Regions from separate parts of the Actinopolymorpha sp. B11F2 genome, predicted to be linked through region 2. Evidence: riboswitches for the same ligand, from Rfam matches in the RefSeq annotation. Region 2 holds a riboswitch; each other region holds the start of a gene.

Region 1 (3,267 bases), on a different contig from region 2:
CCTCCGCTGCCAGCAGCGGTTCGGTGGCGGGTTCGGGTGAGGGCCGCCGAGGTGGCCGGTGCCCTGGAACCCACACCCCTGCGGCGGCCAGCCTCTCGCCCTGGGTGGCGAAGACCTGCGCCGGTTCACCGTCGGCGAGGACGCCGCCGCCGGCGCGCAGGACCACCACCCGGGAGACGAGCGGCAGCCAGTCGTCCACCCGGTGGTCGACGACGATCAGGGTGCTGCCGCGAGCCGCGACGACCCGTTCGACCGCCGTACGCACGAGGGCGGCGCCGTCCGGGTCGAGGTTCGCCGTGGGTTCGTCGAGCAGCAGGAGGGCGGGAGCGAGCGCCATGACGCCGGCGAGGACCAGGCGCTGTTTCTCGCCACCGGACAGCTGACCGGTGGGCTGGTCCCGGTCGTACGGGAACCCGGTGAGTTTCAGCGCCTCCTCGACCCGCGGCCAGATCGCGGGTGTCGGCACTCCGCGGTTCTCCAACCCGAACGCCACGTCGTCGCCGGCCCGGGCCATGACCAGCTGGCTCTCCGGATCCTGGAACGCGATGCCGACCCGCTCCCGTACCTCCCTCGGCGGAGCCCCGCCGACGGTGAGGGCGCCCTCGACCTCGCCTGCCTGTTCGGGGTCGAGGAGGCCGGCAAGGGCCGTGAGAAGTGTGCTCTTGCCCGCGCCGGACGCGCCCGCGAGCAGGATCCGTTCCCCGGGCTCGACGGTGAGGTCGAGCCCGCGGACGGCCCACGCCTGCCGACCGGCATGGCGGTAGCCCCAGGCGCGGGCGCGGACGCCCAGGGCCGCTGGGTGCGCCGGTGTCATGTCGTGGACTGCTCGCGCCCCGCGGCGAACGGTGCGAGGACACCGGTGCTGGCCAGCGCGCGCACGAGCACATAGCTACCCACTCCGGCCAGGGCGACGGTGCTGGCCACGACCAGGACGCCGTAGGCGAGCATCCACGCCGCTGCCCACGCGGCGTTGTAGAGGACGTTGTCGAGGACGGCTGGTACCAGTCCGGCCGTCAGACCTGCGACCAACGCGGCCGGCAGCCGCCAGGACCGGTAGCGCAGCGCCGCGAATCCCAGCTCCGCGCCCAGACCTTGCACCAGCCCGTACACCACGATCATCAGCGGGGCGGGCGCGCCGAAGAACACCGAGACGGTGGCGGCGACGAGTTCGGTGAACACAGACGCACCGGGCTTGCGGATGACCAGGCCGCCGAGCACACCGGGAACGAGCCACATGCCGTAGAGCACCGCCTGGGCGGGCGGAAACCAGGTGAACGCCGGAGCGGTCGCGGCCCACAGTGCGTTCCACCCGGCGAACACCACACCGAACGCGGCCGCGAGCACGGCCGCCACGATGATGTCGACCGTCCGCCAGCGAAGGCGGGTGGTGGGTGGGGAGTCGAGGCGACCGGTCGGCGTCTCGGTGGAGTCATGGGACATGGCGTTGCCCTCCCTGCTCGTGCAGAACCCTGCCCACGCAGAGCCTGCTCACGCAGATGACGGGCGACCGCGTCCTGCCGGATCCGTTCGGGCGCAACAACGCACCTGCTCGTGGGGTGCGAGTCAGGTGCGTACGTCACGTTGCCGTGGCCGGACAGACCGACTTCCTGCGCTGGAATTACCCAGATCAGGTTCGAGGGTCTGCGGGTGTGCCAGTTTGCGTGGCCCCGCACTCTCAGCGCTTCCGCGCTCCCCTGTCGTCTGCTGCTTTGTCGCTGGTTACATCACTGGGTCGACGCGTCGATGCGGCGACCTGACCCGGAGGCTAGCACGACGCCCGCGACCAGTCAGGACACGTTGCTAGAAACCGAGCGGAGCCTGGGCGAGAGCCTCGACGGCGGCGTCAGGTCCGCTGGTCTCGACCCGGGCGACATCCTTGCGTCCCCACATGTAGAGCGCGATCTCGCTCGGCTTTCCCGCGAGCACGGCGGTGGGCTCCCCGTTGCGGACGCGGACGGTGGAGCCGTTGGGACGGACCACGAGTAGACCGACGGCACAGCGGCGGAACAGGAACCGGCCCGGCCCGGTGACCCGGCGCCACAGTGCCTCCTCCAGGTCGGCCGGCAACTCGCGCTGCTCCCAGTCCGGCCTGGCCCGGCGCACGTCCTCGTGGTGGACGTAGAACTCCATCGTGTTGGCCGCCTCGTCGATGCCATGGATCCGCATCGGTGACCAGCGAGGTGGGCCCTTCCGGAACCGGTCGACGACCTCGGTGTAGCCGAGTCGCCGCACCAGTGCGTCCATCGTCGTCTTCGTACGCTGGGCCAGCGGGCCGATCACCATGCCGGCCGCGGCCACGACGTCGCTCTCCCGGATGACGAGATGCGCCACGAGATCGCTGCTCGTCCAGCTACCGCACAGCGTGGGGGCGTCGGGACCGACCTCGAAGAGGAGGTCGGCCAGCGCCTGGCGTTCGGTCCGGGCGTGGTCGCTCATGCCTCGATCCTAGTGTTCGATCCGCTCCTGGCCGGCTCGGCGAGGAGCTCGATCTGGGCAAGGACGAACGGCTTGCCGTCGCCGCCGGTGAACTCGAACCGGTAGTGCGTGCAGGCCGCCGGGCGTGCGAGGGCGAACACCCGGGTCTGCGAGCGCCACCGGAACTCCTCGTCCGTACGCGTGTCGAGCACGTCCCACCGCACACCGTCTCGCGAGCCCTTGACCACCCACGCGCTCGGATCACGTCCCACGGATGCCGAGGTGAGGGTGTAGAGCTCGACCTGTGTCGCGCTGTCAACCTCGCATTGCACCCAGGCGTCGGGTCGGTCGAACCCGACATCGACACTCGCCGTGTCGTCGAACAACCGCGCCGCCACGATCCCCGGGCCGGCGGTGACCTCGCCAGCAGTCGTGATGTCAACGAGGGGTTGCGGCAGGGCGCCGGTCGTCGTCAGTGACGGCGGCGCGCTGCGCGGATCCGTGCCCCACGTGGACGGTCGTGGGCCCATCACGAACTCCAGCACCGCTCCCTCGGCGAGCAGGTCGTGGGGGAGCGTCGTCGCGTCGTACGCCTCACCATTGACGGTCAACGACTGTACGTAGGGAGTGTCCGGGCCGTTGCCGGGTGCACTGACGACCACGCGGCGGCCATTCTCGAGATGGATGGTGGCCCTGGTGAAGAGCGGCGAGCCGATGGCATACGCCGGCCTGCCCACCTGCAGGGGGTAGAGGCCGAGGGCGCTGAACACCTGCCAGGCCGACATCTCGCCGTTGTCCTCGTCGCCCGGGTAGCCCTGGCCGATCTCGCTGCCGAGATAGAGCCTGGCGAGG
Region 2 (3,267 bases):
CGCTGGCGAAGATCGGCGAGGAGGGTCCTGTCGACCTCGTTCTGTGCGGCATGGCCTCGACCGACGGCGGCATGTCGGTCGTTCCCGCGATGCTCGCCGAGCGCCTCGACCTGCCGCAGGTGACTTTCGCCGCGAGCGTCGAGGTGGGGGAGGGCGGCGTACGGATCCGCCGGGACGGCGAGACCGCCACCGAGATCGTCGAGGCGTCCCTGCCGGCGGTCGTCTCCGTCACCGACCAGGCCAACGAACCCCGTTACCCGTCGTTCAAGGGGATCATGGCGGCGAAGAAGAAGCCGGTGCAGACCTGGAGTCTCTCCGACGTCGGCGTCGACCCCGGGGAGGTCGGGTTGGGCGCGGCGAGGACGGCGGTCGCGTCGTACACACAACGCCCACCACGTCAGCAGGGCACGGTCGTCACCGACGACGGCGACGGCGGTCGGGCACTCGTCGGCTTCCTGGCCGAGCAGAAGTTCGTCTGAAGCACACGCGCGGAAAGAGATTCGTCTGAAGCACGCGCGCGGAAAGAGATAGGGGAAGGCTTCCGGCATGGCAGAGATCCTCGTCCTCGTCGACCACAGTGACGGCGCCGTCCGCAAGACGACCACCGAACTGCTGACGATCGCCCGCCGCCTCGGCGATCCCGCCGCGGTGTTCATCGGCAGCGGGTACGAACGCGCAAAGGACACCCTGGCGAGCTTCGGCGCCCAGAAGGTCTACCTCGCAGAAGACCCCGAGCTGACCGACTACCTCGTGGCACCCAAGGCGGAGGCCCTCGCCCTGGTGGCGGAGCGCGCGACGCCCGCCGCGATCCTGCTGACCTCCAGCGCCGAGGGCAAGGAGATCGCGGGACGGCTCGCGATCAAGCTCGACGCCGGCGTACTCACCGACGCGGTCGACGTGGTAGCCGGCGAGAACGGCGGCGGGCCGGTCACCACCCAGTCGGTGTTCGCCGGCAACTACACCGTCGAGGCGAAGGTCACCCGCGGCACGCCGATCATCACGGTCAAGCCCAACGCCGCCACCCCGGAGCAGGCTCCTGCGCAACCGGTGGAGGAGAAGCTGGACGTCGCCGTGTCGGACCAGGCGAAGACGGCCCGGGTCGTCGAACGCACGGCACGCACCCAGACCGGCCGCCCCGACCTCACCGAGGCGGCCATCGTCGTGTCCGGCGGCCGTGGCGTCGGGTCGGCGGAGAACTTCGCCGTCGTCGAGGCACTCGCCGACGCGCTCGGTGCCGCTGTCGGGGCGTCGCGGGCCGCGGTCGACTCCGGTTGGTACCCACACGCCTACCAGGTGGGGCAGACCGGCAAGACAGTGTCGCCGCAGCTGTACGTCGCGGCCGGCATCTCCGGCGCCATCCAGCACCGGGCGGGCATGCAGACCTCGCGGACGATCGTGGCCGTCAACAAGGACGCCGAGGCGCCGATCTTCGAGATGGCCGACTTCGGTGTCGTCGGTGACCTGCACACGGTCCTGCCCCAGGCGACGCAGGAGATCACCGAACGCAAGGGCAGCTGACCGGCACACCTGGGTCGCATACCCGCCGCCGAGCGGGTACGGTCGAAGGCAGTGACGCGGGGTGCCCGTAGATCGTTCGGGCTGAGAACACACCCGTGGAACCTGATCCAGATCATGCTGGCGAAGGGACGTCGCGATGCCCGCAGCCGATGCTGCTGTGAAAGCTGACGACATGGCCGACGCGCTCGAGCGGTTGCGCGTCCGGACTCCACTTGTGCACTGTCTCACCAACGTTGTCGTGGCCGGATTCACCGCCAACGCCCTGCTCGCCGCAGGGGCGGCACCGGCGATGGCTGACGCGGTGGAGGACGCCGACGTGCTCGCCCGAGCGGCCGGCGGAGTCCTCGTCAACATCGGGACCGTCACGGCGGCATCCGCCGACGGTATGCGGGCCGCCGTGGTCGCGGTGGGTGACGCCGGCGGTCGCTGGGTACTCGACCCGGTGGCCGCGGGTGCGTTGCCCTGGCGGGCGGCCCTGGCCGCGGAGTTGACGGAGCTGTATCCCCCTGCGGTCGTACGTGGAAATGCCTCGGAGGTCCTCGCACTCACCGGAGAGCTCGGCGGTCGGGGGGTCGACGCGAGTGCCGGACCGGACGACGCGGCCGCGGCGGCCACCGCGATCGCCGGCAGGTTCGGCGCGACGGTCGCCGTGAGTGGGGCTGTCGACCTGATCACCGACGGCGAGCGGACCGTCCGTGTCGAGAACGGCCATCCCCTGATGACGAAGGTCACTGGCGTCGGCTGTGTGCTCGGCGCGCTGGCGGCAGGGTTTCTCGCAGTCGTCGACGATCCTCTTCTCGCCACCGTGACGGCTACCGTGTTCCTGACGCTGGCGGCCGAGGACGCGGTGGCGCGGGCAGACAAGCCTGGTTCGTTCGCGGTGGGTTTGATCGACGAGTTGGCCACCGTCGACGGCGACCGTATCCGTACCGGCGCAAGGCTGCGTTGACAGGTGATCCCGTTGCGCCACCTGGACCTCTCGCTCTATCTCGTCACCGACACGAGGTTGTGTGGCGGTACGCAAGGTGTGGTTGACACCGTGCTGGCCGCGGTGACTGGTGGCGTGACGGCTGTCCAGCTGCGCGACACCCACGCGAACGCCCGCGCGCTCGTGGCCCTAGCCCGTCGCCTGCGCGAAACCCTCTCTGAGACGGGCGTCCCGCTGATCGTCAACGATCGCGCGGACGTTGCGGCAGCGGCGGGTGCTGACGGAGTCCATGTCGGGCAGGAGGACCTTCCGGTCGAGGTCGCGCGGGCGCTCCTTGGTCCAGACGCCTTTGTGGGCTTGTCGATCCAGCGGCCGGATCAGCTCGCCGCGGTGCGTGAGCTGGCGGCGGGCGCCGTCGACTACCTCGGTGCCGGACCGGTCCTTCCGCAACGTACCAAGGGCGACGCCGCTGCTCCGATGGGCCTCGACACGCTGGCAGAGGTCGTCCGCGGAGCATCCTTGCCGGTCGTCGCGATCGGCGGGATCGACACCGACAACGCTGCCGCTGTCCGGGCGACCGGGGTGGACGGCATCGCTGTCGTCAGCGCGATCTGCGGGAGGCCGGACCCGGCCGCGGCGGCCCGAGCCCTGCGAAACTGCCTTGCCGTGAAGGAGGTTCGATGACACCGGCGTTGCGGACAACGCCCGACCCGGAGCAGCCAGGGACTACGCCACCCCCGGTCGCGTTGACGATCGCGACGAGCGATCCTTCCGGTGGTGCCGGGATCCAGGCCGACCTCAAGACGTTCTCGGCACTCGGT
Region 3 (3,267 bases), on a different contig from region 2:
GCCCGCGACGAAGCCGAGCCGTCGTAGGGCCCGCAGCGCCGTACCGCCCGCCACCGGCAAGGTCACCGCAGCACCGAGCTCCACATCGTCGGGAACGACCGCGACATCGGCGCTGTCCAGCGCCCGTCGCTCCGCCCAGCCGCCCGACCCAGCGAAGCCGACCACCCGCGTGCCGACGGCCGGCCCGGAGCCGTCACCAGCGCCACGACGTACGACGCCGGCCGTGTCCCAGCCCAGCACGGTGCCCTCCTCGGCAGCGCCGCGCGCATAAGCCAGCTCACCACAGTTGAGCGACGCCGTCTTCACGTCGATCAGAACCTGAGCCGGGCCCGGCTCCGGTTCCGGTGCCTCGCCGAGGCGGATGTGTCCGGGTACGGAATGGTCGACGACAAGAGAACGCATGGCTGACCTTTCTCACAAGCGGTTCGGATGTAGATGCGACAGGGATCGGGGCGCGGTTCGTGACAGCGCGGCTTCAGGGCCAGCGTTCGAACGGCTCGGTGACGGGCTGGCCGCTGAGGACCCGGGGCAGCAGACTCGGCAGGCGGCCGGGATAGAACCGTTCCGAGCTGTTGACGATCTCCTCGATCGGCCACCACCGCGATCCGATGCAGTCGTTCCGCTCGTCGTCGGTCCGATTGCGTCCGCTGACCTGGGGCTGGCGTTCTGGAAGGCGAACCATTACTACTCGTTCGTGCTGCAGGCGTCGGTGACCGCGGTAGCGGTAGGTGGCTGTTCGCTGCCAGGCCGGCTCACTCAGGTGGGTTGCGTCGGTGGTGAGGCCGGTCTCGTCGTGCAGCTCGCGACCGGCGGCATCGGCCCAACCCCCGCCCGCTTCGATGCCTCCGCCGGGAAGTTCCCAGACGGTGCCGACAATCGGGTCGGTGGATTCAGTTGTCTTCAGCAGCAGGACCTTGTCGTCCGCGTCGAGGACGGAGTATCCGGACGACATCTCGTTCCAGGATTGGCAGATCGTCCGGACGCTCGGCAGGTCGGTCGTCGTGATTATCTGCCGAACGCTAAGCTCAGCGGCCGTTCCGTGGAAGACATAGGCTCATTGAATGAGTCACGCTGCGAGCCCGCGATCCATGCTGGAGAAGGTACTGTCGATCCTGGAAACCGTCGGATCCGACGGGCCGGTGGTTACCCGCACCCGCATCATCGAGCGCACCAGGCTGCCGAAGGCGACCGCGAACCGCATCGTCGCCGATCTGGTCACCACACGCCTGCTGCAGCCGATCGATGATGGAGTCGCTCTCGGCCTTCGACTCTTCGAACTCGGGTCACGCGCCGAACATCGAGGCCTCGGCCTCCGGGACGCAGCCCTCCCCTACATGCAGGACCTGTACGAGATCACCCATGCAACCGTGCAGCTCGCCATTCTCGACGGCACCGACGTTGTCTACCTGCAGAAGATCTCCGGACGTCGCAGCGTCCGGCTCGACACCCGGGTCGGTGGTCGGCAGCCCTTGACCTGCACAGGATCGGGCAAGCTGCTGCTCGCCTTCGCAGTGCCAGACCTGCTGGAGAAGGTGATGTGCGAGCACGGTTTGGTCAGCCGCACACGGAACTCGCTGACGGGCGAGGCCGCGTTGCGGCGCGAACTCGCCACCATCCGCAAGCAGCTTTTCGCCGTCGACAACGAGGAGTTCGCCATCGGCACCCGTTCGGTCGCCGCCGGCATCACGCACCGCCAACAGGTCGTCGCAGCACTCAGCTTGTCGGGCAGCACGGACCACATTTCCACACCGACCATCGCACCCGCCGTCCGCGCGGCCGCCTCCGCGATCAGCCGCAAACTCGCCACCACAGCCATAGATCACGCGGTCACCCGGTAGGTCAGGTTAGGCCCCCAACGCCGTCGTGAAGAGTTGTGTCATTCGCACAATGGTGACGCGCGTGGCCTGCTAAGGTCATACCTCCACGCGGGTGCTCGCTGGCAGCGGGCTGAGAGGGAGCTGACGCCGCTCCGACCGTTGAACCTGATCCGGGTAATTCCGGCGAAGGAAGTGAGGAGCGCCCGTGCTGCCCCGTTTCCACTGCATCACCAACTCTGCGACCCTCAATGGTCAGCCGATCGAAGCTGTCGTTGATGCCGGTGTCGATGCGATTCAGGTTCGCGCGAAGAATCTCACTGACCGCGAGCTGCTGGACCTGACCGCCGAGGTTGTCGCCCGGGTTGCCGACCGGGCGAAGGTGATCGTCAACGACCGGCTTGACGTTGCGCTTGCCGCGGGAGCCGACGGTGTGCACGTCGGTCTCGACGACCTGCCGGTCTGGCACGCCCGCCGCCTCGCACCCGCCGGATTCCTCGTGGGCGGCACCTGCCGCCACGCCGAACATGCGCGCCAGGTGAAGGCCGAGGGCGCGGACTACGTCGGTGTCGGCCCCATCTACCTCACCACGAGCAAGCAGGGGCTTCCCGACCCGATCGGGCTGCACACCCTTGCCGACGTGGCGAAGGTCCTGCCCGCAATCGCGATCTCCGGCATCACTCTCGACCGGGTACCCGAGGTGATGCGGGCCGGTGCGTACGGCGTCGCCGTCATCGCCGCGCTCGCGCAGGCCGATGACCCCGGAGCCGCAGCCGCCGAGATCGCTGCGGCCATTCGTACCCATCGATGGCGTACCGGAGACGAGGAGGCCACGACCGCCCTCGCTCGATGAAGGTCGCGGTCATCGGCGGGGGGATCATCGGCCTCGCCTGCGCCGCCGAGCTGATGCGGGCCGGTCACGACGTGCGCCTCTTCGACCCCGCGCCGGCATCCGGTGCGACGCACGCCGCGGCCGGGATGCTGTCCCCTGCCGGGGAGGCGTGGCACGGTGACGAGGACCTCCTACGCCTGGGCGTGGAGAGCGCGCGGCTGTGGCCGGAGTACGCCGCCTGGCTGGAGGCCACGTCGGGACACGATGTCGACTATCGCCGCCACGGCACACTCCTGGTCGGCCAGGACCACGATGACCTACAGGTGGTACGCCGGACACTCGACGTGCTTGCCAAGCATGGCATCGCGTTCGAGGAGCTGAGCCGGCGCGAGCTGCGGCAGTGCGAGCCGACGCTGTCGGCCCGGGCCGGTGGCGGAGCCTCGCTTCCCGACGACCACAGCGTGAACCCGCGCAAGGTCGCCGCGGCACTGCTCGCGCTGCTGGACCGTCGCATCCAACGCTGCCGAGCCACGCCGTCGACCGCCTCCGCCTCGGTGGACGGTGTCCTGACCGACGACGGCCGCACCATTTCGGCCGACGCCGTGCTCGTCGCCACTGGCT

What was found. A riboswitch is a leader RNA that binds a small molecule or an ion and turns the genes downstream of it on or off. The one in region 2 is predicted to bind thiamine pyrophosphate.
Region 1: it holds a riboswitch for thiamine pyrophosphate, as region 2 does, so the genes downstream of both, ABN034_RS01765 (ECF transporter S component) here and thiM (hydroxyethylthiazole kinase) in region 2, are expected to answer to the same signal.
Region 3: it holds a riboswitch for thiamine pyrophosphate, as region 2 does, so the genes downstream of both, thiE (thiamine phosphate synthase) here and thiM (hydroxyethylthiazole kinase) in region 2, are expected to answer to the same signal.

The regions. Positions count from the first base shown of each region.
Region 1 covers NZ_JBEFTX010000001.1:382,074-385,340, reverse strand. The annotation lists gene ABN034_RS01770 (ABC transporter ATP-binding protein) at 1-814, opposite strand, end outside; gene ABN034_RS01765 (ECF transporter S component) at 811-1,440, opposite strand; TPP riboswitch at 1,588-1,706, opposite strand; gene ABN034_RS01760 (TIGR03085 family metal-binding protein) at 1,801-2,436, opposite strand; gene ABN034_RS01755 (GH92 family glycosyl hydrolase) at 2,433-3,267, opposite strand, start outside.
Region 2 covers NZ_JBEFTX010000004.1:217,833-221,099, reverse strand. The annotation lists gene ABN034_RS09900 (electron transfer flavoprotein subunit beta/FixA family protein) at 1-479, shown strand, start outside; gene ABN034_RS09895 (electron transfer flavoprotein subunit alpha/FixB family protein) at 547-1,518, shown strand; TPP riboswitch at 1,566-1,664, shown strand; gene thiM (hydroxyethylthiazole kinase) at 1,655-2,467, shown strand; gene thiE (thiamine phosphate synthase) at 2,480-3,130, shown strand; gene thiD (bifunctional hydroxymethylpyrimidine kinase/phosphomethylpyrimidine kinase) at 3,127-3,267, shown strand, end outside.
Region 3 covers NZ_JBEFTX010000006.1:332,136-335,402, forward strand. The annotation lists gene ABN034_RS14365 (zinc-binding dehydrogenase) at 1-402, opposite strand, end outside; gene ABN034_RS14370 (NUDIX domain-containing protein) at 476-952, opposite strand; gene ABN034_RS14375 (IclR family transcriptional regulator) at 1,062-1,838, shown strand; TPP riboswitch at 1,916-2,026, shown strand; gene thiE (thiamine phosphate synthase) at 2,023-2,667, shown strand; gene thiO (glycine oxidase ThiO) at 2,664-3,267, shown strand, end outside.